DNA from 3 places in the Streptomyces sp. NBC_00400 genome. Region 1 is predicted to be linked to each of the others. Evidence: riboswitches for the same ligand, from Rfam matches in the RefSeq annotation. Region 1 holds a riboswitch; each other region holds the start of a gene.
The links. Region 1 has a riboswitch for cobalamin ahead of OHS81_RS26100 (prenyltransferase/squalene oxidase repeat-containing protein). Riboswitches for the same ligand answer to the same signal wherever they lie in the genome.
Positions count from the first base shown of each region.

Region 2: linked by a shared signal. The riboswitch ahead of OHS81_RS28505 (cobalamin biosynthesis protein) and the one ahead of OHS81_RS26100 (prenyltransferase/squalene oxidase repeat-containing protein) in region 1 are both predicted to bind cobalamin.
Region 3: linked by a shared signal. The riboswitch ahead of metE (5-methyltetrahydropteroyltriglutamate--homocysteine S-methyltransferase) and the one ahead of OHS81_RS26100 (prenyltransferase/squalene oxidase repeat-containing protein) in region 1 are both predicted to bind cobalamin.

Region 1 covers NZ_CP107940.1:5,961,620-5,965,944, reverse strand. The annotation lists gene OHS81_RS26110 (aldehyde dehydrogenase) at 1-286, opposite strand, end outside; gene OHS81_RS26105 (MBL fold metallo-hydrolase) at 698-1,786, shown strand; cobalamin riboswitch at 1,927-2,046, shown strand; gene OHS81_RS26100 (prenyltransferase/squalene oxidase repeat-containing protein) at 2,267-3,571, shown strand; gene OHS81_RS26095 (SCO2322 family protein) at 3,571-4,281, shown strand; gene OHS81_RS26090 (CbiQ family ECF transporter T component) at 4,278-4,325, shown strand, end outside.
Region 2 covers NZ_CP107940.1:6,520,941-6,525,265, reverse strand. The annotation lists gene OHS81_RS28515 (VWA domain-containing protein) at 1-1,895, opposite strand, end outside; gene OHS81_RS28510 (effector-associated constant component EACC1) at 1,901-2,344, opposite strand; cobalamin riboswitch at 2,551-2,701, shown strand; gene OHS81_RS28505 (cobalamin biosynthesis protein) at 2,833-3,894, shown strand; gene OHS81_RS28500 (cobyric acid synthase) at 3,905-4,325, shown strand, end outside.
Region 3 covers NZ_CP107940.1:7,976,366-7,980,690, reverse strand. The annotation lists gene OHS81_RS34940 (malate synthase) at 1-638, shown strand, start outside; gene OHS81_RS34935 (3-hydroxybutyryl-CoA dehydrogenase) at 635-1,504, shown strand; cobalamin riboswitch at 1,675-1,902, shown strand; gene metE (5-methyltetrahydropteroyltriglutamate--homocysteine S-methyltransferase) at 2,068-4,325, shown strand, end outside.

The DNA.
Region 1 (4,325 bases):
CGGAGCTGATGACCTTGGCGATCTCCTCACTGCGGGCCGCGAAGGCGTCCTTGATGCGGGTCACCACCGCGATCCGGTCCGCCAGCGGGGCGTTCGCCCACACCCCGGAGTCGAAGGACGTACGGGCCGCGGCCACCGCACGGTCGACATCGGCCCGCGAGGCGTGCGGCACCCGGCCGATGACCTGTTCGGTGTGGGGCGAGACGACCTCGATCACGTCCCGGCCGGCCGGATCGGCCCACTCACCGCCTATGTAGAGCTTGCCGTGCTCGACGAGGTCGCTCATCGCTGCCGCCTCCTGCGGGTTGGCCGCCTGTTCGACGATCCCTGACGGTTTTCGGGGGTGCTGGGCGCTTTTCGCGGTTCCTTGGGTTCTTGGAGTTCTTGGAGTTCTTGGAGCTTCTGGAGTTCCTGAGGTTCCGGGAGCTCCTGCGGTTTCCGGGAGTTCTTCCGTTGCCGCACGCCGCACGCAGCACGCAGCACGCCGCATCAGAACTGCCCACCGACCCAGGAACTGATACCAGTTCTAGTTACAGGAGTCCACGGCGCGAGGCCGAATCCCAACTCCCGCAGCAGCACCGGTCACTTCGCGAGGTGACGCGGGAGCGGTTCGCACCGCAGACCAGTCACGTTGAAACCAGTTCTAGTTATAGTGAGGCCGGGTACCGGGTGTACGGCACACCGAGAGGGGACCGGGATGACGCCGCAGGCGACCGACCACAAGGGCGGGGTGTGGAGCATCGCCGTCCCCATCCCGGACAACCCGCTCGGACACACCCTCGTCCATCTCCTGGAGACCGACCGCGGACCGGTGCTCATCGACACCGGCTGGGACGACCCGGACTCCTGGACGACACTCGTCACCGGCATCAGCGCCTGCGGCTTCGCGCCCGCCGACCTCCACGGCGTCCTGATCACCCACCATCACCCCGACCACCACGGCCTCTCGGCCAAGGTGCGGGAGGCCTCCGGCGCGTGGATCGCCATGCATGCCGCGGACACCGCCGTGGTCCGCCGCACCCGCGAGGCCGAACCGGGCCGGTGGCTCGACCACCTGACCGCCAGGCTCGTGGCGGCGGGCGCGCCCGACGAGCATCTGGCACCGCTGCGGGAGGCCCGCGCGCATGGCCGCGGCCGGAAGTTCCCCGGGCAGGGGGCCGCACTGCCCGACCGTGACATCGGCCCCGGTGAACTGCTCGACCTGCCGGGGCGCCGGGTGCGCGCCATCTGGACACCGGGGCACACCCCGGGGCATGTGTGCCTCCACCTGGAGGAGGAGCACCCCTCGGGGCGGGTCGGCGGCTTCGGCCGGCTCTTCTCCGGGGACCACCTCCTCCCCGGCATCACCCCGCACATCGGCCTGTACGAGGATCCGAAGGGCGCGGAGGACCCGGAGGGCGCGGAGGACCCGGAGGACCCGGAGGGGGTCACCGTTCCCGACCCCCTGGGTGACTATCTCGGCTCCCTCGAACGCGTCGGCAGGCTCGCCCCCGCCGAGGTGCTGCCCGCCCACCAGCACGCTTTCACCGACGCCGGCGGACGGGTACGCGAGCTCATCGCGCACCACGAGGAACGGCTCCGCCGGCTGCGGGAACTGCTCCGCGAACCCCGTACCCCCTGGCAGCTCGCCATGGCCATGGAGTGGAACCGCCCCTGGGAGCAGATCCCTTACGCCTCCCGCAATATCGCCGTCTCGGAGGCCGAGGCCCATCTGCGCCGTCTGGTGAAACAGGGGCAGGCGGAGCGGGTGCCGGGGTCCGATCCGGTGCGGTACCAGGCGGTGTGAGGGAGACGGACTCAGGGGCAAAGGAAGGGGCGGGCTCGGGGCAAAGGCAGGGGCGGACTGAGGGCGGAGACAGGGGCCGGCTCAGGGGCGCTCCCGGCGCTCCCCGGCGCGGGGCCGGTTCGTACGGGCGAGCGAATGGCCCGGCGGACGCCGGTTAAGGTGTGCGGGACAACTTCATCCGTACCCGATCGGGGGAAGCCGGTGGAAATCCGGCGCTGACCCGCAACCGTGAGGACGCCCGCCCGCACCGTGCCCCCGGCCCGGCGTGGCGGGCCGTACGAGCCGGAGCACCCGACAGGGCACGACCAAGGCTCCCGCCACCGAACCGCCGCCCCTGCGGACGGCCGGTGCGCGGCACCGTCGAGGTATACGGAGCTGAGCCCGGTGCCACCGCGGCCGATGTACGTATCGGCACGCGAGTGGCCGGCCGAGCGTGGCTGCGTAGCATCGCCGCGACCCGACCCGAGAGGCACCGACCCGATGGCCCCCATGGCTTCCATGGCTCACCCGGCCCCTTTGACGCACTCCGTCGCCTTCCTGGCGCGCCGCGCCGCCACGGCGCTGGCGGCCGTGGCGGTGCTGGGCGCGGCCGCTGCCCCCGCCGCGTACGCCGACTCCGCTTCCGCCTCTCCCAAGAAGCTGCCCGCCGGGCTGTACGGCACCAAGGACCCGCAGTACGACGGGGTCTGGCGGCAGTCCCTCGCACTGCTGGCCCAGGACACCGTGGGCATCCGCCCCGCGGCGTCCGCCGTGCAGTGGCTGGCCGGACAGCAGTGCGCCGACGGCTCGTTCACCGCCTTCCGGGCCGAGCCGGGCACGCCCTGCGACGCCAAGACCGGGCGGGACACCAACCAGACGGCCGCCGCGGTGCAGGCGCTGGCCGCGCTCGGCGGGCACGGGGACACCGTGAAGAAGGCCGTGAGCTGGCTGAAATCGGTGCAGAACGACGACGGCGGCTGGAGCTCGATGGCCGGCTCGGCCAGCGATGCCAACTCCACTTCCGTGGTCATCGGCGCGCTCGCCGCGGCGGGTGAGAAGCCGGGGTCCGTGACCTCGAAGAAGGGCGGCAAGACCCCCTTCGACGCGCTGCTCACCTTCCGGCTGGGCTGCGAGGCGAAGGAGGATGCGCGCGGTGCGTTCACCTTCCAGCTCAAGGGGGCGGCCCCGAACGCGGACGCCACCGCGGCCGCCGCGACCGGAGCGCTCGGCAAGGGCTTTGTCGTCGAGCCGGCCGGCAAGGGCGCGGACACCCCCGTCAAGCCGCTGAGCTGCAAGGACGGCGACGACAAGAAGGCGGGCGGCAGCGATCCGGCACAGGCGGCCCAGGGCGGCTCCGGCTACCTCGTCGCCCAGCTCGACAAGAACGGGCAGCATCTGCTTTCCGCGATGCCGGGCGCAAAGGAGCAGCCGGATGTCGGCAACACCGCCGACGCCGTGGTGGCACTGGCGGCCGGCGCGCACACCACCGCCGCCGCGAAGCCGCTGAAGTGGCTGGAGAAGAACGCGGCGGGCTGGGCCAAGCAGAACGGCCCCGCCGCGTACGCCCAGTTGGTGCTGGCCGCCCATGCCACCGGCACGGACCCCCGCTCCTTCGGCGGCACCGATCTGGTGGCCGCGCTCAACGCCACCGGCCCCGAGCCGGCCGCCGCGGCGACGAAGGACGGCAAGGACGCCGACGGCTCCAAGGGCGGCGGCTTCGGCCTGGTGTGGATCATCGGCATCGGCCTCGCCATCGGTGCCGGCATCGGCTTCCTGCTGAGCAGCCGTAAGAAGACCCAGCTCTGATGCGGCAGTCCCGTCCGGTGCGGCGTACCGGGATCGCCGGAGCGGTGCTGCTGGCCGGTGCGGTCACCGGCCTGGCCGCCGGGCCCGCCCAGGCGCAGGAGTACCGCTACTGGTCCTTCTGGCACGGCAAGGGCAGCTCCTGGGCGTATGCCACCGAAGGGCCGGCCACGCTGCGGCCGGCCGACGGCGCGGTGGCGGGCTTCCGCTTCGCCGTCAGCGCCGATTCGGCCGCGGCCGGAAAGCCCCGTACGGCCGCCGCCTTCGACGCGATCTGCCACGGCACCCCCGCGAAGGACGGCCGCAAGCGGGTCGGCATCGTCATCGACTTCGGCACCGCGACGGATGCGCCCGGCGGGGAGCGGCCGCCGAAGCCCAGGACGGAGTGCGCCCAGGTGGCGGAGGACGCCTCGGCGGGCGAGGCGCTGGCGGCGGTGGCCCGGCCGCTGCGCTATGACTCCCGCGCCTTGCTGTGTGCCATCGCCGGCTACCCGGAGGCGGGGTGCGCGGAACAGGTGGAGGGAGCGAAGGAGCCCGCGTCGTCCGCCGCGCCGTCTTCGGGCGCGTCGGCGGACGGGAGCGACGCGGGCAGCGGCGGTGACGCAAGCGGTGCGGGCGACGGCGGCCCGTCCGCCGGGCTGGTCGGCGGGGTCGCGGCCGTCGTCGTACTGGGCGCGGCGGCGGTGTGGCAGGCGCGCCGCCGACGCGGATGAGCGCCCCGCAGGCGACCCGCACCACCGCGCTGCACGCCGGCGCC
Region 2 (4,325 bases), 560 kb from region 1:
CCGCGGTAACCCTGCGCGGTGAGGGTGCGCTGCCCGCCGCCGGGGGCGCGCAGCCAGCCGGCGAAGCTCGCGACGGCGGCCTTTCGCACGGTGGCGTCCGTGGCGCCCTGCCAGTCGACACGGACCAGGGGATGGTCGAGCGCGGGGACGTTCTCGGGGTAGTAGGCGAGGTAGCGGTTGCGGAACGGGAGTGCGGACGGGCGGGCCGGGCAACTGCCGATGGCGTGGCCGAGGTTGTAGTCGGCGAGGGACTTCTCCGACACCAGGGGCGCGGACTTCGCGCGGTCGACGGAGCCGGCGGCGTCGGTGCCGGTGTCGGGCCGCAGCGAACACAGCAGTTCGGTGCTGCCCGCGTACTGGCTGCCCGGGGCGGACAGCCGCTCCTCGGCCTGCCGGGCGAGGGTGAGGTCGGGCGCTCCCGTCGCGGTGCCGCCCGGGCCGACGTGGGCGAGGTAGAGGCCGAGGGTGTGCAGCAGCCCGGTGCCGGACAGCACCGGGCTGGGCCGCAGGAGTCTGAGGTCGTGGTGGCTGCCGTCGGTCTGGGTGAGCAGATCCGGCCAGGAGGCGTCGGCCGGTTCGACGTCGTCCAGCCGCCGGCTCTCCGGGATGCCGACGACCAGCGGGGTGTAGGCGACGGGGGCGCTGTAGTGGAGGGTCGCCGGGGAGGTCGTGGCGGGCATACCGCGGCGGGCCTCGTAGTAGTCGGCGGTGGACTCGGGGATCCAGACGTCGGGCTGTGGTCCGGGCCGGCCCGGGGGGTCGAGGCCCTTGTCGGCCGGCCGGGTCTGCCCGGTCCCCAGGGCCTCGCCCTGCCAGCGTGCGGCGGCGGCGAAGCCCTGGTCGACCTGGTCCCGGGCGGCGGAGTAGACGGTGATCTGGGCGCGCCGGCAGCCGTCGGGGAGGTTGCCCTCACCGGTCAGGGGCCGGGTGTTGGTCTCGGACATCTCGTAGTCGAAGGCGGCCTGGCGCAGCGCGGGTTCGGCCTCGGGGGCGGTGAGCAGCCGCAGTTCGAGGGCGGGCGGACAGGGCGCCCCGTCGTTCGGGAGCCGGAGCAGGACGACGCCGGTGACGGCCGGTACGAGGATGATCGCCAGGATCAGCAGGAGTCCGGTCCAGCGCCGGAAGGACGACTTCAGGCGGCGGCGTAAGCGGATCCGCAGCGGGGTCGGCGGGCGGGCCTCGGGGGTGGCGAAGGACAGGATGACGTCGTCGACGGTGTTCTGCTTCGCCGAGCGCGGCTCCCAGACGTCGCCCATCGGGGTGCGTTCACCGGCCAGTTGTTCCCGCAGTGCCCGGACCAGGTCCTCGAAGGTGACGAACCGTTTGCCGGGGATGCCCCGTTCCAGGATCTGGACCAGGGCACGGTTGAAGACGCTGCCCCCGGTGGGTTCCTCGCCGCTGAAGATCCGGCGGTTGGGCTGCGCGGCCATCAGCAGCGAGGTGGGGTTGCGGCAGGAGTGGAAGGCCTCGCTCGCGTTGCCGGCGTAACAGCACTCCAGGACGATCACGATGCGGTCGGCCCGGGCGTTGTCCAGATAGGACAGCACCGTGTCCTGCCAGGAGACGGTCTTGTGCCGGCGTTCCGAGGCGCCGACCATGAGGTGCAGATTGCCGCCGTCGCTGCCCACCCGGCCGTGGCCGGAGAAGTACACCAGCAGCAGCCCGCGCGCCTCCTGGACGACGGTGTCCAGCGCCTGTTCCACCTCCCAGGGCTCCTGGGGCCGGCAGGTGACGACCTCGCCCTTGGTGAACAGATCGGTGCCGGGGGCGAGCAGGGCCTGCTCCAGCTTCCGGACGTTGTCCTTCACCGCGGGCAGCGGGCGCAGCGTGCGGTAGTCGTCGACGCTGATCAGCAGCGCCCGGTTGACCTTGCCCCGTGCGTCGTATTCGGACATCCGGCTCAGTCCCCGGCGGTGCTGCCGCTCCCGTCCGCCGGGCTGCCGGGATCGGGGTGTTCGGGGGCCGCGGTGGCCGGGCCCGGGTCGCCGAGCGCGCGCAGGTCCCCGTCACCGGCCCCGACCGCGACGGCGGGCCGCTCGCCGGTGTCGCGTTCCTCCCTGCGCCGTCGCAGCCACTCCTGCAGGGCGATGGTGAGACTTTTGGTGATCTCGCCGGTGACGGCGCCGATGATGACCAGGATCAGGTCGTCGAGGCCGGCGGCCATGTCACCGGGGCCGTCGTCGCTCTCGTTTGCCGGCCGCGGCCGGAGCTGCCAGTCGTGGCCGTGCCGGTCCAGCCACGGCTCGCGCTCCAGCCAGGCCCTGAGGTCTTCGATGTCCTGGTCCGGATTGTTCGTGCCCGTGATCCTGAGGCGGATCTCGTGGCGGTCAGCACTCTGCGGCATCCCCCGGCCCCCTTCCGGCGGCCCCGTCGCCACCGTGCACCACCAGATAGTGACGTGAAATCAGGGGCATGGGCAACCGTCTGTGACCTTCCTGCCACGCTGTGGCGTGCACCACAGCGCGTGCCACAGGGCAGCGTTGCAGGTCAAGGGCGAGTTGACGGGCATCGCGGGGCGTGGTGGACTGCCGGAGCCATTCGGCGACAGCTGAGGAAGTCCGGTGCGAATCCGGCGCGGTCCCGCCACTGTCACCGGGGAGCGTTCCTCCAGCGAAGGCCACGGTCCGCCTCGCGTACGTCGGATGACGTACGCAGGGACTGGAAGGCCGGAGGACTCGCCGATCCGGGAGCCAGGAGACTCTTGTCGCCGTCACGTCGAGCCAGGGCGCGGACCCTGAGTGAGGACACACCGCCATGCCCGGCCGCCCTTCGAGATCTCCACTGCCCGCCGCCACAGGGCCCGTTGGACACGCCGCAGCGGCGGTCTGACCGGTGCGCGGCGAACACGCGGGATATGCGTGCGGCGCGGCCCTCGGCTTTCTCGGCGACCTGATCGCGGCGGACCCGCGGCGCGGCCATCCGGTGGCCGCCTTCGGCCGGGCCGCGAGCGCCGTCGAACGCCGGCTGTGGCGCGATCACCGCGGATACGGAGCGGCGCACGCCGTGCTGTGTGCGGGCGGTGCCGCCGCCGGGGCCGCGCTGCTGGAGCGCGCCGTACGGGCCGTTGCCCCGGCTCCCCTGCGCGACGGCGCCCGGATCGCGCTGACCGCGGCCACGGTCTGGGCGGTGCTGGGCGGCACCTCGCTCGGCCGGGAGGCCCGGGCCGTCGGCGGTGCGCTGACGGCGGGTGACCTGGACGTGGCGCGGGAGCGGCTGCCGCATCTGTGCGGCCGCGATCCCCAGGCCCTGGACGGGGCCCAGATGGCCCGCGCGGTGGTGGAGTCGGTCGCCGAGAACACCTCGGACGCCGTGGTCGGCGCCCTGGTGTGGGGCGCGCTGGGCGGGGTGCCCGGCCTGGTGGCGTTCCGGGCGGTGAACACCCTGGACGCGATGGTGGGGCACAAGTCGCCGCGCCACCGCCGCTTCGGCTGGGCCTCGGCCCGGCTCGACGACCTCGCCGGCTGGCCCGGCTCCCGGCTGACCGCCGCCCTCACCGTGCTCGCGGGCCCCGACCGGCGCGGTGCGCTGCGGGCCTGGCGGGCGGACGGCGGCGCCCATCCGAGCCCCAACGCGGGCCCGGTGGAGGCGTCGTTCGCGGGCGCGCTGGGCGTACGGCTGGGTGGCACGCTGGCCTATGGCGGGCGGGTGGAGCACCGGCCGGTGCTCAACGACGGGGCGCCGCCGGTCGCGGTGCCCGACATCGAACGGGCCGTGCGGCTCTCGCGCCGGGTGAGCGTCCTTGCGCTGGCGACGACGGTGGCGGCGCGGCTGGCGGCCGGGGCGCTGCGGCGGGCCCCGGTGGCTGCCGCCCGCCCGGCCGCGGGTGCGGTATCGCGCAGGACCGTGCGTGCACTGGCGCGTACGGCTCACGACAGCCGGGGGCCCGGCGCATGAGGAGGACCCGGTGAACGGGCGGTTCAAGGGATCGGGCGGGGCCGTCGGCGGTGGCCTGTTGGTGGCCGGTACGACGTCCGACGCCGGCAAGAGCGTGGTGACGGCGGGCATCTGCCGCTGGCTGGCCCGGCAGGGGGTGCGGGTGGCGCCGTTCAAGGCGCAGAACATGTCCCTGAATTCGTTCGTCACCCGCGAGGGCGCGGAGATCGGACGGGCCCAGGCGATGCAGGCCGCCGCGGCGCGGGTGGAGCCGACCGCGCTGATGAACCCCGTCCTGCTCAAGCCCGGCAGCGATCGCAGCAGCCAGGTGGTGCTGCTGGGGAAGCCGGTGGGCGAGCTCAGTGCCCGGGGCTACCACGAGGGCCGTCAGGAACAGTTGCTCGGCACGGTCACCGACTGCCTGGCGGAGCTGCGGCGTACCCACGACGCGG
Region 3 (4,325 bases), 2.0 Mb from region 1:
GCCACAAGCGGGGCGCCCACGCGATCGGCGGCATGGCGGCCCCGGTGCCCAGCAAGGACGCAGCCGCCCATGAGGCCGCACTGGCCAAGGTCCGGCTGGACAAGGAGCGGGAGGCGGAGGACGGATTCGACGGCTCCTGGGTCGCCCACCCCGGTCTCGCCCCCGTCTGCCGCACGGCTTTCGACGACGTCCTCGGCGACCGGCCGCACCAGATGGAGCGCACCCGTGACGAGGCCGAGGTGACCGCCGCGGACCTGCTGACCGTGCGCCGTATCAGCGGCCCGCCCACCCGGGAGGGTGTGCGTACCAACATCGCCGTCGCGTTGCGCTATTTCGACGCCTGGCTGCGGGGCAGCGGAGCGGTCGCCGTGAACGGGCTGATGGAGGACGCGGCGACCGCCGAGATCGCCCGGGTGCAGATCTGGCAGTGGCTGCGGCACCGGGTCATCGACCGGGAGACGGTACTGCGCGTGCTCGACGACGAGGCCGCCGCCCTGGGAGCCGAATTTCCCTGGGCTCAGGTCGAGGAGGTCAGCTCTCTCTTCGAACGAACAGCCATGGCACGGGAGTTGCCGCCCTTCTTCACTCCCGATGCCTACTCCCGGCACCTCGTCCGACGCGCGGAGGCACGCTCATGAGGCAGAGCATCCGACGGGTCGGTGTGGTGGGAGGCGGCCAGATGGGGGCGGGCATCGCCGAGGTATGCGCCCGCGCCGGACTCGACACCGTGGTCTGCGAGGCGGACGCGGTAGCCGCCCGTGCCGCCGGGGAGCGGGTGGCCGTCTCCCTCGAACGCGCCGTGCAGCGCGGCAAGCTGGACCGCATCTCGGCGGAGGACGCCCTGACCCGGATGGTCTTCACGGGCCGTCTCGACGACCTCGCCGACCGGCAGCTCGTCATCGAGGCCGTCGTCGAGAACGCCGAGGCCAAGACCGAGGTCTTCAGCGCACTCGACAAGGTCGTCGAGGCCGAGGAGGCGATCCTGGCGACCAACACCTCGGCGATCCCCGTCATGCGGCTCGGCATGGCGACCCGTCGCGCGGACCGGGTCCTGGGGCTGCACTTCTTCAACCCGGTGCCGGTGCTGCCGCTCGTCGAGGTCGTCCCCTCCCTGCACACCGCGCCGGCGGCGGTCACCGCAGCCGAGGACTTCGTCACCGGCACCCTGGCCAAGACGGTCGTACGGTCCCAGGACCGGGCCGGCTTCGTCGTCAACGCCCTGCTCGTGCCGTATCTGCTCTCGGCGGTCCGGATGGCCGAGTCCGGCTTCGCCACCGCCGCTGACGTGGACGCGGGCATGGAGCTGGGCTGCGCCCACCCGATGGGCCCGCTCAAGCTCGCCGACCTGATCGGCCTGGACACCGTGGCCGCCATCGCCCGGTCCCTCTACGACGAGTTCAAGGAACCCCTCTACGCACCGCCACCGCTGCTCCAGCGCATGGTGGAGGCGGGGCTGCTCGGCCGCAAGACCGGCCGCGGGTTCCACACCTACGACCAGGGCTGAGGGGCCCTGGATCGCCGCCGGGCTGAAGGGCCCGGCGGGCGTGCGGTACGGGGCGCGGAACGGAGCAACGGGGCCGTTCCGCGCCCTGTCGCGTGTGAACCCCGTCGCGCCGGTGTCTCATCTCACAGTCCGACATGCGAACAGAGGTGTCCGATACGGGCATCACGCCCTACGCTGGCCGGGCAATTGGTTCGCCCCGTCCGCCAGACGGGCCGCGTCGTAAGAGGGAACCCGGTGGAAATCCGGGACTGCCCCGCAGCGGTGAGTGGGAACGACCGCCGTCATACGCACTGGATCCGGGCCGCGGATCCGGGAAGCGACGGCCAGTAGGTGCCCGCCGGAAGACTCCGGCAGGCGCGCCCGCGAGTCCGAAGACCTGCCCGTTGCCCGTGCACACCCCATGTGTGGACGGCTATCCCGGTGACCTCGAGGGCGGGTCGGCGTACACACCAGGCGGACACGTGCGTCGCGAGCGCACCGTGGTTCCGCCCGGTTCGTCATCCCTTCGCGTGCCTCGTTCCGTCTCCGGGACTTCATGACACGTATTCGCGAAGGAGAGTTCCGTGACAGCAAAGCCCGCAGCCGCGGCAGCACGGGCCACCGTGTACGGCTACCCCCGCCAGGGACAGCACCGGGAACTGAAGAAGGCCATCGAGGGCTACTGGAAGGGCCGCGTCACCGCGGACACCTTGCTGGAGACCGCCAAGGACCTGCGCCGTTCGCACTGGCAGCACCTGGCCGACGCCGGCATCCACGAGGTGCCCACCGGTGACTTCTCGTACTACGACCATGTGCTGGACACCAGCGTCATGGTCGGTGCTGTCCCGGACCGCCACCGCGACGCCGTCGCAGCCGACGCCCTCGACGGCTACTTCGCGATGGCCCGCGGCACCCAGGACGTCGCACCGCTGGAAATGACCAAGTGGTTCGACACCAACTACCACTACCTCGTCCCCGAGCTGGGCCCGGACACCGTCTTCACCACCGACTCGGCCAAGCAGGTCGCCGAGCTCACCGAAGCCCTCACCCTCGGTCTCACCGCCCGGCCGGTGCTCGTCGGGCCGGTCACCTACCTCCTGCTGTCGAAGCCCGCTCCCGGTGTGGCCGCCGACTTCGAGCCGCTGACCCTCCTGGACCGGCTGCTGCCCGTCTACGCCGAAGTCCTCGCGGACCTGCGCGCCGCCGGCGCCGAGTGGGTGCAGCTCGACGAGCCCGCCCTCGTCCAGGACCGCACCCCGGCCGAGCTGAGCGCCGCCGCGCGCGCCTACCGCGAGCTGGGCACCCTCGACGACCGCCCGAAGCTCCTGGTCGCGTCGTACTTCGACCGGCTCGGCGACGCCCTGCCCGTCCTGGCCAAGGCTCCGGTGGACGGTCTGGCGCTCGACTTCACCGACGCGGCCGCGGCCAACCTCGACGCGCTGGCGGCCGTCGGCGGACTGCCGGGCAAGCGCCTGGTCGCGGGTGTGGTCAACGGCCGCAACATCTGGATCAACGACCTGGAAAAGTCGCTGACCACCCTCGGCACCCTGCTCGGCCTCGCCGACCGGGTCGACGTGGCCGCCTCCTGCTCGCTCCTGCACGTGCCGCTGGACGCGGCCGTCGAGCGCGACATCGACCCGCAGATCGTCCGCTGGCTGGCCTTCGCCAAGCAGAAGACCGCGGAGCTGGTGACACTCGCACGGGGCCTGTCCCAGGGCACCGAAACCATCGCCGCCGAACTCGCCGCGAACCGTGCCGACCTGGCCTCCCGGGCGAATTCCGCGATCACCCACGACCCGGCGGTGCGCGCGCGTGCCGCCGCCATTACCGACACCGACGGCCGCCGCCGCGCGCCGTACGCCGAGCGGGCGACGGCCCAGCGCGCCCACCTCGGGCTGCCGCTGCTGCCGACCACCACCATCGGCTCGTTCCCGCAGACCGCCGAACTGCGCACCGCCCGTGCCGACCTGCGGGCGGGACGCCTCGACGCCGCGGGCTACGAGGAGCGCATCAAGGCCGAGATCCGCGACGTCCTCGCCTTCCAGGAGAAGGCCGGCATCGACGTCCTCGTGCACGGTGAGCCCGAGCGCAACGACATGGTCCAGTACTTCGCCGAACAGCTCACCGGCTACCTCGCCACCCAGCACGGCTGGGTCCAGTCCTACGGCACCCGTTACGTCCGCCCGCCGGTCCTGGCCGGGGACATCTCCCGGCCCGAGCCGATGACGGTCCCCTGGACGTCCTACGCGCAGTCGCAGACCGACCGCCCGGTCAAGGGCATGCTCACCGGCCCGGTCACCATGCTCGCCTGGTCCTTCGTCCGCGACGACCAGCCGCTCGGCGACACCGCCCGCCAGGTGGCGCTGGCGCTGCGTGACGAGGTGAACGACTTGGAGCAGGGCGGGAGTTCGGTGATCCAGGTCGACGAGCCCGCGCTGCGCGAGACGCTGCCGCTGCGGGCCACCGACCACCCCGCATACCTGGCCTGGGCCACCGAGGCGTTCCGCCTCACCACCAGCGGCGTACAGGACCGCACCCAGATCCACACCCACATGTGCTACGCCGAATTCGGCGACATCGTCCAGGCCATCGACGACCTCGACGCCGACGTCATCAGCCTGGAGGCCGCCCGCTCCCACATGCAGGTCGCCCGGGAGCTGGCCGCCCACGGCTACCCGCGCGAGGCCGGGCCCGGTGTCTACGACATCCACTCCCCGCGCGTCCCGAGCGCCGAAGAGGCAGCGGCCTTGCTGCGGAAGGGACTTGAGGCCATCCCGGCCGAGCGTCTCTGGGTCAACCCGGACTGCGGCCTGAAGACCCGCGGCTGGCCAGAGACCCGCGC